DNA from 3 places in the Paenibacillus sp. FSL R5-0912 genome. Region 1 is predicted to be linked to each of the others. Evidence: riboswitches for the same ligand, from Rfam matches in the RefSeq annotation. Region 1 holds a riboswitch; each other region holds the start of a gene.
What was found. Region 1 has a riboswitch for cobalamin ahead of R50912_RS02405 (anaerobic ribonucleoside triphosphate reductase). Riboswitches for the same ligand answer to the same signal wherever they lie in the genome.

Region 1 (4,680 bases):
TCGTAATAGACCGGAATGTGGAATGAATTCGTATAGTATTCCCGGTCCGTTACACCCGGGATGGAACCGAGAACCTTGCGGTCTATCTTGGTGAATTTGCCGGAGAGACCTTCGGCAGGCGTGGCGAATAGAGTAATGTTCAGATTCAGCTGCTCGCTCTTGCGGTCGCAGTATTCGCGCATGTGGCGGACAATAGCCACTGCCTTGGCGTGGACTTCCATATCTTCGCCATGGTGTTTGCCGTACATAGCCTTCATGCACTCGGCCATACCGATGAACCCAAGGGACAGGCTACCGTGCTTCAGCAGTTCACCTACGCTGTCTTCCGGTGCAAGCTGTTCGCCGCCTTCCCAGACGCCTTCACGCATCATGAAATCGGAGGCTTTGGCTTTCTGGGAAGCCTGAATGCGGAACCGGTGCAGCAGGCCATCCAGCGCAACGTCCATATAATGATTAAGATCTTCGAAGAAGCCTTCCTCGTCAGCGGCAAGGCGACGGCCGGTTACTGTGCCGTAGGCTAGTCCCAAACGTACGAGGTTAAGCGTGTTGAATGAAAGATTGCCCTTGCCGGAGCAGTGGTTGCGTCCGAAGCGGTCACCCAGAACACGTGTCCGGCAGCCCATGGTGGCAAATTCAGTATCCGGATTGGCTGGATCGTAGTACTGCATATTCAGCGGAGCATCCAGATTGGCGAAGTTCGGATACAGTCGGCGTGCAGAGCACTCTGCTGCTTTCACGAACAGCTCATAGTTAGGATCACCAGGCTGCTGGTTGACACCCTGTTTGCATTTGAAGATCTGAATCGGGAACACCGGTGTTTCTCCGCTGCCAAGCCCGTTCATTGTAGCAGTTAACAGGGAGCTGATCACCAGCTGGCCTTCCGGAGAGGTGCAGGTTCCGTAGTTGATGCTGGTAAAAGGAATCTGGCCGCCGGAGCGGCTGGACATGGTATTCAGGTTATGTACCATACTCTCCGCGGCTTGAAGCGTTTCAATTTCTGTCTCTTTCAGGGCGAAACGGAAGGCACGCGGATACTTCTCTTCCAGATCGCTGCGGGTCATAGTAACCTCGCCGAGCGCTTCTCCGGCGGTACCTTCCTCGAAATATTCCATTCCTTTGCGGAACAGCTTGGCGAAGGATTTAGTGACATAAGGCGCGAGATCGTAATCCAGCTTGTTGGCGGATACGCCGCCGTACTGGGCATTTTGCTGGGACTGGAAAATAATCGCCACCAGCGACATAGCCGTCATAATCGAATTCGGAGGGCGGACGCTTCCGTTGCCGGTATTGAAGCCTTCGCGGAGCAGACGTTCAAACGGGATGAAGATGCAGTTGGTTGTTCCGATGGCATATTGATCCAGGTCGTGTACATATACAACATTATCTTCAATAGCCTGCACGAGCTGTGGCGGCATCGTGAAATTGCGTGCGTACCACTTGGAATATTCACTACCGAATTTGCTCATCTTGCCGGAGAAGCTCTCCCCGTTCAAGTTGGCATTCTCGCGCAGCAGATCCAAATCCCGGCTGTCGATAATATCCCGTCCCAAATGAATAACTTCTTCCAAAAGAACCTCCTGTACAGCTTGTCCTTCGTTATATCGTTTCTCCAGCAGCGTCATTGTATAGCTCTCTCCTCTCGGTATCATAAGCGTGAAGCATGTGCTCCAAGACATCAGTAAAAAGACATCTCCAGCCGGGAAGGCGGGAAATGCCCGAATGCGTAATGCAAATATCCGGAAGCGGAAATTTGCCGGTGGTCTTTGTGAAATATACGTAAAGGGGTATAGGGCTTGTTGTCTATGCTTATGTATAACCCGTTCTTGTACATTCCGCAGAAGCCGATACCTGAGAACGATACTCTATCGTCCTCAGGTATCGGCAGCCTCTGGCCCGATTAACGGAAAGGCTAACTCTGCTCGTGCAGGCCGCATGCGGGCACCTCGCCTGTTCCTCGCAGGAGTCTGAATGGTGCCACAGAAACAGGCAGGTCTCCTGGCTTCCGGTATGCCCTCCGGCGCCTTCCCGAGGGGCCTCGCAGCCCCTTAGTGGCTTGTTGCCGGTGGATGCTGCTCCAGCGGCATCTGGCGGCTGGAACATCCGGTTACAGTGGCGGGACCGCAGCGGTTTTGCACCGCGTTTCCCTATTAAGTCTCCTCTCGATTGAGAGAGTGAAACACCTGTTTCTACTATATTTTGTTGTTGTTTAATAAACGTAACTCAATATATTGTGTTTGTAAATGTTTTTTTACAATCCCGCGCGGGGAGCGGGTTCCGCAGGTTTACTCACAGATGATCCACAGTTAGTCCACAGGTAATCCACAACTTTCCTGTGGATATGGCCTTAAATGAGTCATAAATTGTCCCAAAAGATGCCACAAAGACTCCATAAATAGAGTGCGTCTAATCCTGGTAATTTTACGGGGGAGATAGTAATAGAGAGGGGGGTCTGTGGTTATTTGTGGGAGGGGCGCTGAAGGGTTACAATTAAGGAGTAAGGAAAGAGGAGACTCATCAAACTTGCAGGAGGGATTTCATAATGGCGATTGGTGAAGTGACCGTTATTCCGATTGGCACTGGCAGTACCAGTCTCAGCAGCTATGTGGCCGATATGCAGCGTGTGCTGCAGACCGTGGAGGGGATTACCTATGAGCTTACTTCGATGGGGACTATTATTGAAGGACCGGTTGCACGGATTCTGTCTGCAGTAGAAGCGCTGCATGAGTCGCCTTTTACTTCAGGAGCACAGAGAGTATCTACCTCGCTTAAAATTGATGACCGTCGTGACAAGTCTTCTACGAGCCGCAGCAAGCTGGAATCCGTGGAACGTAAGCTGCAAGGAGAGTAAGGAGTACCTGTAGTTGTAATCAGATTCAACCTATAAGGAGCGGATCTTTCATGGCAAAGGCCTCACAGCAAATCGGAATTCAAATGTACACACTGCGTGACCAGACAGAGCGCGATTTCCTGGGTACACTGGGCAAAGTGGCGGAGATGGGATACCAGGCGGTAGAATTCGCCGGTTATTTCGGCGTGTCTGCAGGAGAACTGCGCCGTACATTGGACCGGTTGGGTCTTGCTGCGCCTTCGGCGCATGTGGGCCTGGATTTCAGCAGTCTGGATAACATGGAACGGGCGTTAGCCAAAGAAATTGAATATGCGAAGGAACTTGGACTACAATATATGATCACCCCTTCGGCACCGCTTCCGCAGAACCCCTCGATGGAAGATGTGACGGCGGTGATTCCCTTCTTGGAGAAGGCCTCCGCGATGGTCCGTGCAGCAGGCCTGCAGTACGGGTATCACAACCATGATTATGAATTTGCGGAGGTAGACGGCAAAGCAGTCATCGATATATGGCTGGGGCAGATTCCTGCTGAGCATATGTTTGCCGAGTTTGATCTGGGGTGGGTATACAGGGGCGGGGCCCGGCCGATTGACTATGTCTCGCGTTATGCCGGGCGTGTTCCGCTGGTCCACATTAAGGATTTCGGGGCAAATAATGAAGAGACTGACCTCGGGAAAGGGCAGGTTGATTTCGCTAGCGTCTTCGACAAGGCAGAGGAAAGCGGAATTCTGTATTATATAGTAGAGCAAGAGGCTTATGCCGTGTCGTCGCTGGAGAGTGCTAAGCAGGCGCTGGAATATTTCCGCGGGTTGGGGCTTATGCAGGGATAGGAAGAGGTAATAGTCAAAAAGGGTTGCGTTTTCTGCTGAAAGAGTTATAATATTTTTTGTTTGGCAGGGGCAATCCTTTTAAGCTGGTGTAGCTCAGGGGTAGAGCAACGCACTCGTAATGCGTAGGCCGGGGGTTCAATTCCCTTCACCAGCATCCGTAAGAACTCAATAGTGGCGCGGCTTTCCGGGGTTTTGGGGGTCGCGTTTTTTTATTTATTCATCCGATCGTCTACCGGCCCGATGCTTGCTTATGCTTAATACAGAATGCAGGACTAAAATGAAATCAATCTTATTAAACGATTTATATGTTATTCCTAGAGCCTATTTTGTTTATGAGAGGAGGCACTTGTATGAAGTGTCTGACGATTCGCCAGCCTTGGGCAACCTTAATTGAGCTGGGTGAAAAACAGATCGAGACCCGTTCCTGGCCGACGGCTTACCGGGGAGAATTAGCCATCCATGCCGGTATGCAGGTAGATAAGGCCATATGCAGGACAGAGCCGTATCAATCGGTGCTTGCCCGGCACGGCTACACGGCGGATAATCTGCCCTCCGGGGTAATCCTTGCGACCAGCCGGCTGGCTGGTTGCTGCGGGGTTACGCCTCAGCAAGCACAGCAGAACTGGCCGGGCGGGAATGAATATGTGTTCGGCGATTATGCAGAAGGCCGGTATGCCTGGAAGCTGGAGGAAGTCGTTGCGCTGGCTCATCCTATACCTGCCAAAGGGCGCTTAGGTTTCTGGGAATATCCCGTTCTTGAGCAGGAGTGGTGAATCCATTTGTGGCCAAATAAATAAAAATTTCATGCTTATCAGCTGTCAGCGGGTATCATAGGGATATTCAGCGGGTAATCTTCTTATATATATGGAAAGCGGACTCTGCGGTGGTATGCTGCAGGAGCCAGGGCAGAAATGCCGGGAAGGAGCGTATGCATAAGAGATGGGCAGCCTTCTTATCGCATGGCTTTGTATGCTTTGTTTGTTTATTGTGTTTAAGGATCAG
Region 2 (4,680 bases), 1.6 Mb from region 1:
CGTCAAAAGCCAGACTATATTCCATGTCCATGGCGTACTCCTCTAATGTGATTTGGCAAATCGAAATTGGATAAATGTTGTATGTTTTACAGCTTTGATACCTAGATACACCGGCCTTCGGGGGGAGTGTTGTATGAAATACAAGAATTGTCCCGTGAAGCCACTTGGAGGAGACGAAATGCTGCCTCTTGTGCAACAATCTTGGAATACATCCGATATATCGGGGAAATTGTTGTACTTTGGGCATGATTTCAAAAAAGCCAGCAGCTTTCCTGCACTAAAATCTTAATTTCAACCGCTCAGCCACAGCCAAAGCTGCGCCAGCGCCAGCACAGCGATCCCCGCATACGCCCGGACCGCATAACGCCGCGGCACAGGCCGCGCGGTATACGGCGGCAGAATGATCTCCCCCGTGAACCCGCGGGTCAGCAGCCCCTGCGATAATCCGTAATAACGGTGCATCGTATTGCCGAAGAGGGCGCCAGCCATGGCCGCCGTCTCCCGCAGCCTGGCCTTGTACCCTCTCCGGCCGCCGCGCAGCCTCCGGGCCAGCATCAGTCCGTGCGCTGCATCATTCAGCAGGAACAGGAAGCGGTACATGATCAGCATCAGCTCCAGCACAATCTGCGGCATACGCAGTCTGCGGAGCACTTGCAGCAGCTCACTGAACGGCGTGGTGAACATCAGGAAGAAGCAGCAGCTTGTGCAGGCAGAGACCCTAACCAGCAGTTCAGCGGCCCGTTCCAGTCCTGCAGCTGTGATATACACCGGAAGAGGCTGCCCCGAAATCCGGAATACGCCAGCTTCCCCGGCAGCGGGGTGGCCGAATTCCACGAGCAGTGCCGGGACACTAAGGCCATAGAACAGCAGCGCCGTACCAAACAGCAGCAAATAGGCGCGATAGGGAATTTTGGCATGCAGGATGCACCATGACATCATCCACAGCGTAATCACAATCTGCAGCACCGGATCCACGGTATAGGAGAGCAGGAACATCAGTGCCGCGAACGAGCTTTTCCACATGGGAGACAGCTGCCTTAAGGCATTATTATAAGAAAGGACATCAATTCGTCTGATCACTTGCTGATGCTGTTCTGCTTCGCCTGGCCTTGTTTCCCTTTCAGCAGCCCCAGTGAATATCCGATCACTCCGGCGCCAATCGCCGCCTGTAATGCGAACAGCATACTCTCCGTCTCACCCGGGATTTCGGTCAGCGGCTTGAACCAGGGTTCATATTCCGGGTTAATCTCTGTGATCACACTCTCGGCAGCATCATCGGCCCCGCCGAACTCCCCTTCTACGAACAACAGCGGCAGCACACACAACAGAACAACGGCCAGCAGCATCAACCCATTTTTCCATTTATTGCTCATTATGCATTTCCCCCTTTAACCTTGCGTTTCAGGAGCGACATTTCATTCGGACTGTACGATTTCAGCCAGTTCCACAATAATACGGTCAGCAGCCCTTCGCTGATGGCCAGCGGAATCTGCGTTACGGCAAAGATCCCCCCGAATTTGAGAAAAGACGCCAGAACCCCGCCATCCCCAGCCGGAAAAGCCACCGCAAGCTGGACGGAAGTCACTACATAAGTCATCAGGTCGGCAACCGCCGCCGCACAGAATAAGGCCAGCTTCTCTCGGTCCGGCAGCTTCATCAACAGCTTATAGACTGCATATCCGGCAAAAGGCCCCGCGACCGCCATCGAGAACGCATTCGCCCCGAGTGTAGTGATTCCCCCGTGCGCCAGAAGCAGCGCCTGAAACAACAGCACAATCGAGCCGATCACGCCCATCGGCAGCGGCCCCAGCATTACAGCACCAAGCCCTGTACCCGTAGGATGAGAGCTGCTTCCGGTAACGGAAGGCATTTTGAGCGCCGATAGAACGAACGTGAACGCCCCTGCCAGACCGAGCAGCAGCTTCAGCTCCGGATTCTCCTTGGTCATCGATCTAAGCCTGATAATCCCGAGCACAAAGAACGGTAAAAACGCCACCCACCAGAACACAGCCCAGCCTACCGGCAGAAACCCTTCCATAATGTGCATAGCCTGGGCCGTCCCAGGTTCATTCAGCAAAAAGAACACTGTAAATCCGGCAATCAGCGCCGCAAAACTCCAAAATCCGCGTTTCTTCATTTGTCAGCCTCCACGTTTCTTAAATATGGCAAACCAAAAAACTCCCGCCCTTCTGGGTGGGAGTGTATGTACGCAGGTATGATTCGATAGAGAGCACTGCCGTGCGCCAGCAAAGGGCTCTGCACCCGGTCGCTCCGCATGGTCCGCTCAACGCTGTGTCTGCATAACATTGAGCCGGCTCTGATCTTGATCTTCAAGATTCCCTCCGGTTCTACAGGGGCACATCGCCTCATCTTATTAACCTATCCGTACACCGCTCCTATCCGCGTAGAGTCGTGGTGTGTGTAATCAAGGTAGGTCTCCTGGCTTGGAATACGGGCGCTGCATCCTTCGTCTTCCCCGGGATCTCCCCAAGTGACATCATGAAGTTCAGCTCTTCCTTACAGTGGCGGGACCGCTCGGGACTTGCACCCGATTCCCTGTTATCCCTTGCCTGATCCGGCAAGAGCACCTTGTTACATCGCTAATCCATCCTACATCATAGCGGAACAGGCTCTGCATGTCTGTGATAAAATTGGAGAGGCTGCGAGGCGCAGTATTCATTTGCTTGTTAGGCAATATTCATTTGCTTGTAAGAATATCATTTGAGTAATATAATTATTAACTATATAACCTGAACGTGGAGGCAGCACATGAAACTTGATCTAACCGAACAATCTTTACCCGTGTATGAAGCGTTATCCAGCGCTGTGCGCCTGCAGATGCTGCGGCTGCTGTCCGAACAGCCTATGAACGTCAAGGAACTGGCCGGGGCGCTGAAGCTCAGCAGTGCCATTATGACGATGCATGTGCGCAAGCTGGAAGCTGCCGGACTGATCCGCAGCCACATGGCTCCCGGGCGCAGCGGACTGCAGAAGATTTGTACACTGGCCGCCGAGAGTGCTGAGATTATTTTCCCCGGACAAGCCAGAACACAGCGCAGAGGCTACCGTAAGGAAATACCCGTGGGCCACTACTCTGATTTCCAGATTGAACCGACCTGCGGATTATCTACCACCGAGCGGGTAATCGGCAACTTTGACGATCCGCGGTATTTCTGGGATCAGGAGCGGGTGAATGCAGGCATCCTGTGGTTCGGCAAAGGATTCGTGGAATATAAAATCCCGAACTTCCTGCTGTCCAGCCAGAATCCTGAGGAACTGGTCATCACCATGGAGATTGCCTCCGAAGCCCCGTCCATCAATAATAACTGGCCCTCCGACATCACCTTCACACTGAACGGACAGCGGCTTGGATTCTGGACCAGCCCCGGCGACTACGGGGACAGCCCGGGCAAATACACTCCTTCCTGGTGGCCTGCGCTCACCAACCAATATGGACTGCTTAAGCAGCTGCGGATTACTCCGGCGGGCACATTCATGGACGGTCAGAAGCTGTCAGAGGTTACGCTGGATCAGGTCAGTATCCGTGATAAACAGTGGACGTTCAAGGTTTCTGTGGAAGACGATGCGGAGCATATCGGTGGTCTTACCTTGTTCGGCAAGGGATTCGGCAACTACAACGAGGATCTGGTCTTTGAACTCTTTTATACAGATGCTGTTGAAGCGTCGGCAAATACCAGCCGGACGGAAGGACCCGGACAGGATTAGACAACAAACAGCGGCAGCAGGAGACCTTAAGATCAGGTCCCCCGCTGCCGCTGTTGCGGTTACGGTATTATTACTAGAGACAGCCATGCGGTTTAATCAGTCACAGGCTGCCACAAGCCGCCGCCCGGCAGCGGACAGCCGCGTGCCTTCAGCCGGGCCACGACCGGTATAATGCAGCCGCAGGCCGTGCAGGTCACGCCATCCTGCAGCTTAGGACAAGCTCTGCATAGAGCAACCCGCTCGGCATAGACTTCATCCGGGGCAGTGTTCCCCGGATTGAACATCGAAGAGGCCAGAATCCGGGCAATCTGCGCTTCCGTCACCTTGTACTCCTCCCGGCATCCCTTGCAGGCTGAAGTGGTTGTCATGCTGCTGTTCTCCTTACGCTTCCGGAGTAATTTCCAGTACAGTTACCGACATTGGCGGCAGAGTAACCGTCAGCGTATCTCCTTCAAGCTTGAAGCCGTTGAACGGCTGCGGTGTTACAGCTTCCGGCTGCTCGAAGGTATTGTGGGCATCGATGGAAGACCCGGCAAGTGTTGTGCCGCTTACGGCCGCTGACAGTCCAGCCAGTCCGCGCAGCTCCAGCGGCAATACTGCCGGTGCAGCGTGATTCAGGTTGCACAGGCTGACATGAATCACGCCCTCTGCTGTTACGGAAGCTGAAGCAGATACTTCAGGAATCTCTACGCCCTCATAGCTGTATACCGGGCTATCCACTGTCAGATCCAGCAGTTCCGCATCCTGATGTACTTTATACATATTGAATACATGATAGGTTGGAGTCAGAAGCATTTTCTCGCCTTCGGTCAGAATTACAGCCTGCAGCACGTTTACGGTCTGGGCAATGTTCGCCATCCGTACACGGTCGCTGTGCTTGTGGAAGATATTCAGGGTCAGACCGGCAACCAGCGCATCACGGATCGTGTTCTGCTGGTAGAGGAATCCCGGGTT
Region 3 (4,680 bases), 530 kb from region 1:
AGCTGGTGTAACCCATCATCCTTCAAAGCTCACCTAAGGCAATCTAACCGCTACAGCAGCGGCCATTTCTCTGGTTACAGCAGTGGCAGGAGCGAATTCGCCGCCGGTACCGCTCATAATTCCAAGTCCGGTTACAGTACGTACCGCCGTTAATGCATAGGCGCTGATCTGGTCTTCATCGGTGAATTTCCCGGTTCCTGCTGCTGCCGAAGCTTCGTCCAGCTTCAAGGCTCTCACGATCATTACAGCCATATCCTGGCGGGTAACGGGGCCGTCCGGTTTGAAGGCTGTGCCTGTTACTCCGCTGACCATTCCCAGTTCCTTCGCTTTGTTCACTGCTCCATAATACCACGCATCCGCCTTAACATCACTGAAACTCTGGGTTGACGATGCCGCAGACGGCTCATTTCCAGTCAATCTCAGCAGCAGTGCCGCAAATTCAGCGCGGGTAATATTCTGCTTCGGTGCGAACACGAGGCTGCTCTCACTGACGCCGTCCATCAGCTTGCGGTCATAGGCCGTATACACGGACTCCAGCGCCCAAGGCGAGATTGACTTCACATCGGTAAAAGCAACACGGTTAGCCGCAGCAGAAGCCACGGTCAGCGGCTGCGAATAGCGGACTACCGCAGGTGTGCTGTCCTTGAGATATCCGGTAACGGTAATTGTATATTTATTCGCTGGCAGGCCGCCGGCAACAACAGCTGAACCCGCAGCATCCGTAACAGCAGTTTTACCGCCGATAGATACCTGAACCCCTGCGGCTGCTGAGGATACCGGGTCGGAAGTGAAGGTCGCTTCATTCCATACCCACTGCTTTTGAGTTACTTTTACAGTAATATCTTGTCCAGGCTGCGGCTGTGCAGGGGAGACCGTCACGGACGCTACCACCTGTGTATTATCCCCGCCATAATAGACAAGCACGCGGTCATTCTCCGCAAGAAGGAAATCACCCATGCCTACACTTGGATAAATCCATGCTCCACCACGCGCTACAACATACATCCATCCGTCATAGCCGCCAAAAGCACCTGCAGTCACGCCGCCAATTCCCGTCACATAATTACCCGCTTCATTGACCAGGGCCACCTTCTTCGCCGCCGCTGCCTTCTCCAGGGCTTGAAGTACATTTCCAGCATATACAGTGCCTTCTGCCAGGGTTCCATTAGGGCCCTCAATGGCAACAGACACACTAACCTGAGGACTTTTCACAGATGAATTGCTAAGATCATAGAGCTTGCTGCCTGTGCTGAAAAGCTTGTAAGCTACCAATGCTTCCAGCGCCTGCTCTGTCGAGAGCTGATTGTAGCTTCCGCCCGCTGTATGAGCGAACCCGCCGCCTGCTGCACTGAAGCTAAGGAGCTTACTGACAAGGTTCACATTGTTTGCGGTATACTCCGCTCCTGCCGGGTCAATCCCAAAGGAAGACAGGCCAATAATGGCTTGAGCGACACTCTCGCTGCTGTCACCATAGCCGCCGTTCTTGTCCTGTGCAGTCGCCAGCCAGGCTGCCGCCCGCTGACCCGCGGTATTGGCTGCCGGATCATCCTTATGTCCTGCCAGCACCGTAAGCACCATCGCTGTCATGTCCGGATCACTAGCCCCCGTAGTCAGGGTGAAGCCTCCGTCAGTATTCTGTTTGGACAGGATCTCAGCCAGCAGTTTCGCCGGCGTCCATTTGGCATTGTCAGGCATAGTATAAGTTCCGGAATCAAGCGCCAGCAGTACGTAGGCTGCGTTGTTCAGCGTCTGGCCGGTAATTTTATCGTTATTGTAGAGCTTCTCAATCAGGTTGTAGCCTGCGACATCCGCCGGATTCCCGCCAAGCGCTCTAACCGCAAGCGTAATCCGCGCATAGTCCGTAGCTCTGGCGTAAACACCCTTGGCTGCGGCTACTTTACTCTCAAGCGCCTTTAAATAACTATCCGGAACCTTGTAGCCCGCCTGCGCAAGGCCGATGGCCTGCCAGTCGGACCGGACTTCGGCCTTCAGCACAAACTCCGAAGTGGCATAGACTGCCTCAGCTACATTAACTGCTGTGCCTGCCGGTTGAGCTGAGGCTGTATTCGCGGCATTCAAGCTTAACTGGGCTGATGCGGTATCACTCTGGGCAAAAGCCTGTCCTGCCGGAGCCACGGATGCCCCCAGAACCGCGAACATCATGACAACGATCAGACCCAGCCGGATAAACTTAGATGATAGATTGTTCTTCATTGCTTGACCTCTTTCTGTGAATAGAATGGTATAGATGAATCCTGCGTCCTCCGCTGATGCGGGTGCAACATAAAGACCGCCCTGTACAGGGCGGCCGGGGAAGGATACAATACATGCGGCTGAAATGAGGATTCCCTACACACAGCCCCTGCTTATATTTGCACCTGTTCCGCATTCTTACCCCCGAAGAATAGAAACAACAACGAAAAAGGCAGGTCTCCTGGCTTACGCATCATTGCTTCCCCCGCCTTCCCATCCGATCATCAGACAGTGGCTTCTCAGGAGTCGCTCCGCATTTACAGTGGCGGGACCGCACCGGACTTACACCGGCCTTCCCTTTTAAGCAGATTACTCTCGTAGAACCAGCATGGCTATCTGTTGCATGACAGCGCCTGTTTCTACGGAAATCCGCACCTTTTTCCAAAGCTTATTAAATTTTAATATTCTCAAACAATCATATCTACTATTCCCCTGTATGTCTATAGACAAGCTGCTTCAATTATAGGCAGACCCTGCCCCTTCCGCACAAAAAAGCCTGAACAACACTTGCCGCATTCTCCCGGCATATCGTGCTGTTCAGGACTTAAATAGTGATTCTTCCGCTTCCGGCAAGAGCCAGAAGCTTGTTGATTGTATTATGTACAACAGAATGGGAATAAAAGACGGCGATAAGGCATTCTGCTGTATTTCATACAATTGATTGTGGAATATACCCCTGATAGGCTCAGAAATCCGAAATCTAATGCATCAAATACAATAGAACGCATAATAGGGCTGATTATTCCGGATTTGAGTGTATAAAATACAATGACCCCTCTGCCAACTTTGGCGGCAGCACCGTTGATGAAATGCCGGACTTCTCTTACATCCGGTTTGGCCAATTCAGGCTCTCACTCAATCATTCCGCATCCGTGTCCGGGCTGGCGGAAGGAGTGGGGTCGGTGCCGGGTGTAGTCTCCGGAGTAGTGCTCGGGGTACTTCCCGGAATGCTCCCCGGACTAGCCTGTGCCTGTAGCTTCAGCGTATAGATTCCGGCGGTGATCATATCATCCGCGGCCAGCTTCGCGCCAGGCTCCAGCTCCACCGTCACTTCATATACGCGCGCAGGGATTCCTGCGCCCGATGCACCCGCTGCCGGGGAGGCCTCGGCTTCATCAGAGCCGCCGCTATTCCCAGCGGCTGCATCTCCTCCGCCGTCAGTCCCTACGGCTCCCTCATCAGAGCCGCCATCATTTCCGGCGCCCGCTCCACCAGAGCCGCCGCTATTCCCAGCGGCTGCATCTCCTCCGCCGTCAGTCCCCACGGCTCCCTCATCAGAGCCGCCGTCAACTCCGGCGGCCAGGCAACTGCTCGCAGTTGCTACAACCTTGTAAGTGTCCGCAACGTTATTACCGGACATCACAATGATCTCCGCCGGGTTGAAGGCGGAGCAGTCCGCCACAGCGGCAAAGCTGAACACCAGCTTGACGCCTGCTTCCTCGCTGCTTGCATCCCCGCCAGCATTCCCAGTGCCTTCCGTTCCGCCGCTTTCACCCCCGCCTGCGTTCCCGGCGCCTTCCGTTCCGCCGCCTTCACCCCCGCCAGCGTTCCCGGTACCTTCTGTTCCACCGTTTTCGGCCCCAGTGCCCGTCCCGGCACCTGCCACTCCGCTGCCAACCAGCCGTACAGAGACAGGGGCTTGAACTTGCCCATCCGAATTCTTGATATCGCCCCGAACCGGGCTCACCGTCGGCTGCGGTGCAGCGGTATCCGCATCCGGCCGCAGCCAGCTGATGGCGATGATGGCGATGATCAGTACGATCCCAAGCACGCTGCCGGAGATCAGGATCTGAAATCGGCTGCGGCTGACCCACCGCGCCAGCGGCGAAGCCAGCTGGGAGCGGGCTTCATTGTAGACATTCTGCATGGCGGGCGTTGCGGCCGAGCTATAGCTTTTGCGGAAATCGCGGTTCTTGAACGCCTCGCGGTCGTTCTTCAGGAAATACTTCAGCACCGCCCGCCGGTAATTCGGCCACAGCTTCTTGCTCGAGATGGTGAACAGCCGGTTATGCTGCGACCAGGCCAGGAAACGGTAGACCGTTTCCTTATCATTGCCCGCTTTGCGCGCCACCAGCTCCAGCAGCGCATCGTAATCAAGCGGACCGCCCTCACGTTCACTGCTGTGGTAGAAGGCCAGCGGCAGCCGTTCGAACGGCTCGATGCTCCGCGACTCCTTCAGCCAGCGTCCTCCGAGCAGCTGTACATCATCCAGCTCCCGGGGAGACAGCCCGGCAAAGATCTCCTCGTCCGGCTTCTCCTCCCCGAACCAGCGGTAGGCAGCGCGCAGCGCATTCGCTTTACGCTTAGCGATTGCATCCAGCGGCGGCTGCCAGTCCGCCGTATCCCGGTAGCGCAGGAAGGAAATCTCCAGCAGCTGCTCCATCGTCAGCTCGTCCAGCGAAATCCGGTTCAGCAGGAAGCGGTCAG

Region 2: another riboswitch for cobalamin. It lies ahead of R50912_RS09215 (energy-coupling factor ABC transporter permease); the one in region 1 lies ahead of R50912_RS02405 (anaerobic ribonucleoside triphosphate reductase).
Region 3: another riboswitch for cobalamin. It lies ahead of R50912_RS33070 (S-layer homology domain-containing protein); the one in region 1 lies ahead of R50912_RS02405 (anaerobic ribonucleoside triphosphate reductase).

The regions. Positions count from the first base shown of each region.
Region 1 is NZ_CP009282.1:554,680-559,359, forward strand. Features, by position in the region: gene R50912_RS02405 (anaerobic ribonucleoside triphosphate reductase) at 1-1,622, opposite strand, end outside; cobalamin riboswitch at 1,969-2,199, opposite strand; gene R50912_RS02410 (MTH1187 family thiamine-binding protein) at 2,540-2,848, shown strand; gene R50912_RS02415 (sugar phosphate isomerase/epimerase family protein) at 2,899-3,678, shown strand; tRNA gene R50912_RS02420 (tRNA-Thr) at 3,761-3,832, shown strand; gene R50912_RS02425 (ASCH domain-containing protein) at 4,029-4,451, shown strand.
Region 2 is NZ_CP009282.1:2,188,226-2,192,905, reverse strand. Features, by position in the region: gene R50912_RS09230 (energy-coupling factor ABC transporter ATP-binding protein) at 1-31, opposite strand, end outside; gene cbiQ (cobalt ECF transporter T component CbiQ) at 292-1,080, opposite strand; gene R50912_RS09220 (energy-coupling factor ABC transporter substrate-binding protein) at 1,077-1,373, opposite strand; gene R50912_RS09215 (energy-coupling factor ABC transporter permease) at 1,373-2,137, opposite strand; cobalamin riboswitch at 2,413-2,607, opposite strand; gene R50912_RS09210 (ArsR/SmtB family transcription factor) at 2,770-3,726, shown strand; gene R50912_RS09205 (DUF6171 family protein) at 3,819-4,094, opposite strand; gene R50912_RS09200 (alpha-N-arabinofuranosidase) at 4,108-4,680, opposite strand, start outside.
Region 3 is NZ_CP009282.1:1,083,201-1,087,880, reverse strand. Features, by position in the region: gene R50912_RS33070 (S-layer homology domain-containing protein) at 34-2,214, opposite strand; cobalamin riboswitch at 2,408-2,596, opposite strand; gene R50912_RS04660 (GAP1-N2 domain-containing protein) at 3,113-4,680, opposite strand, start outside.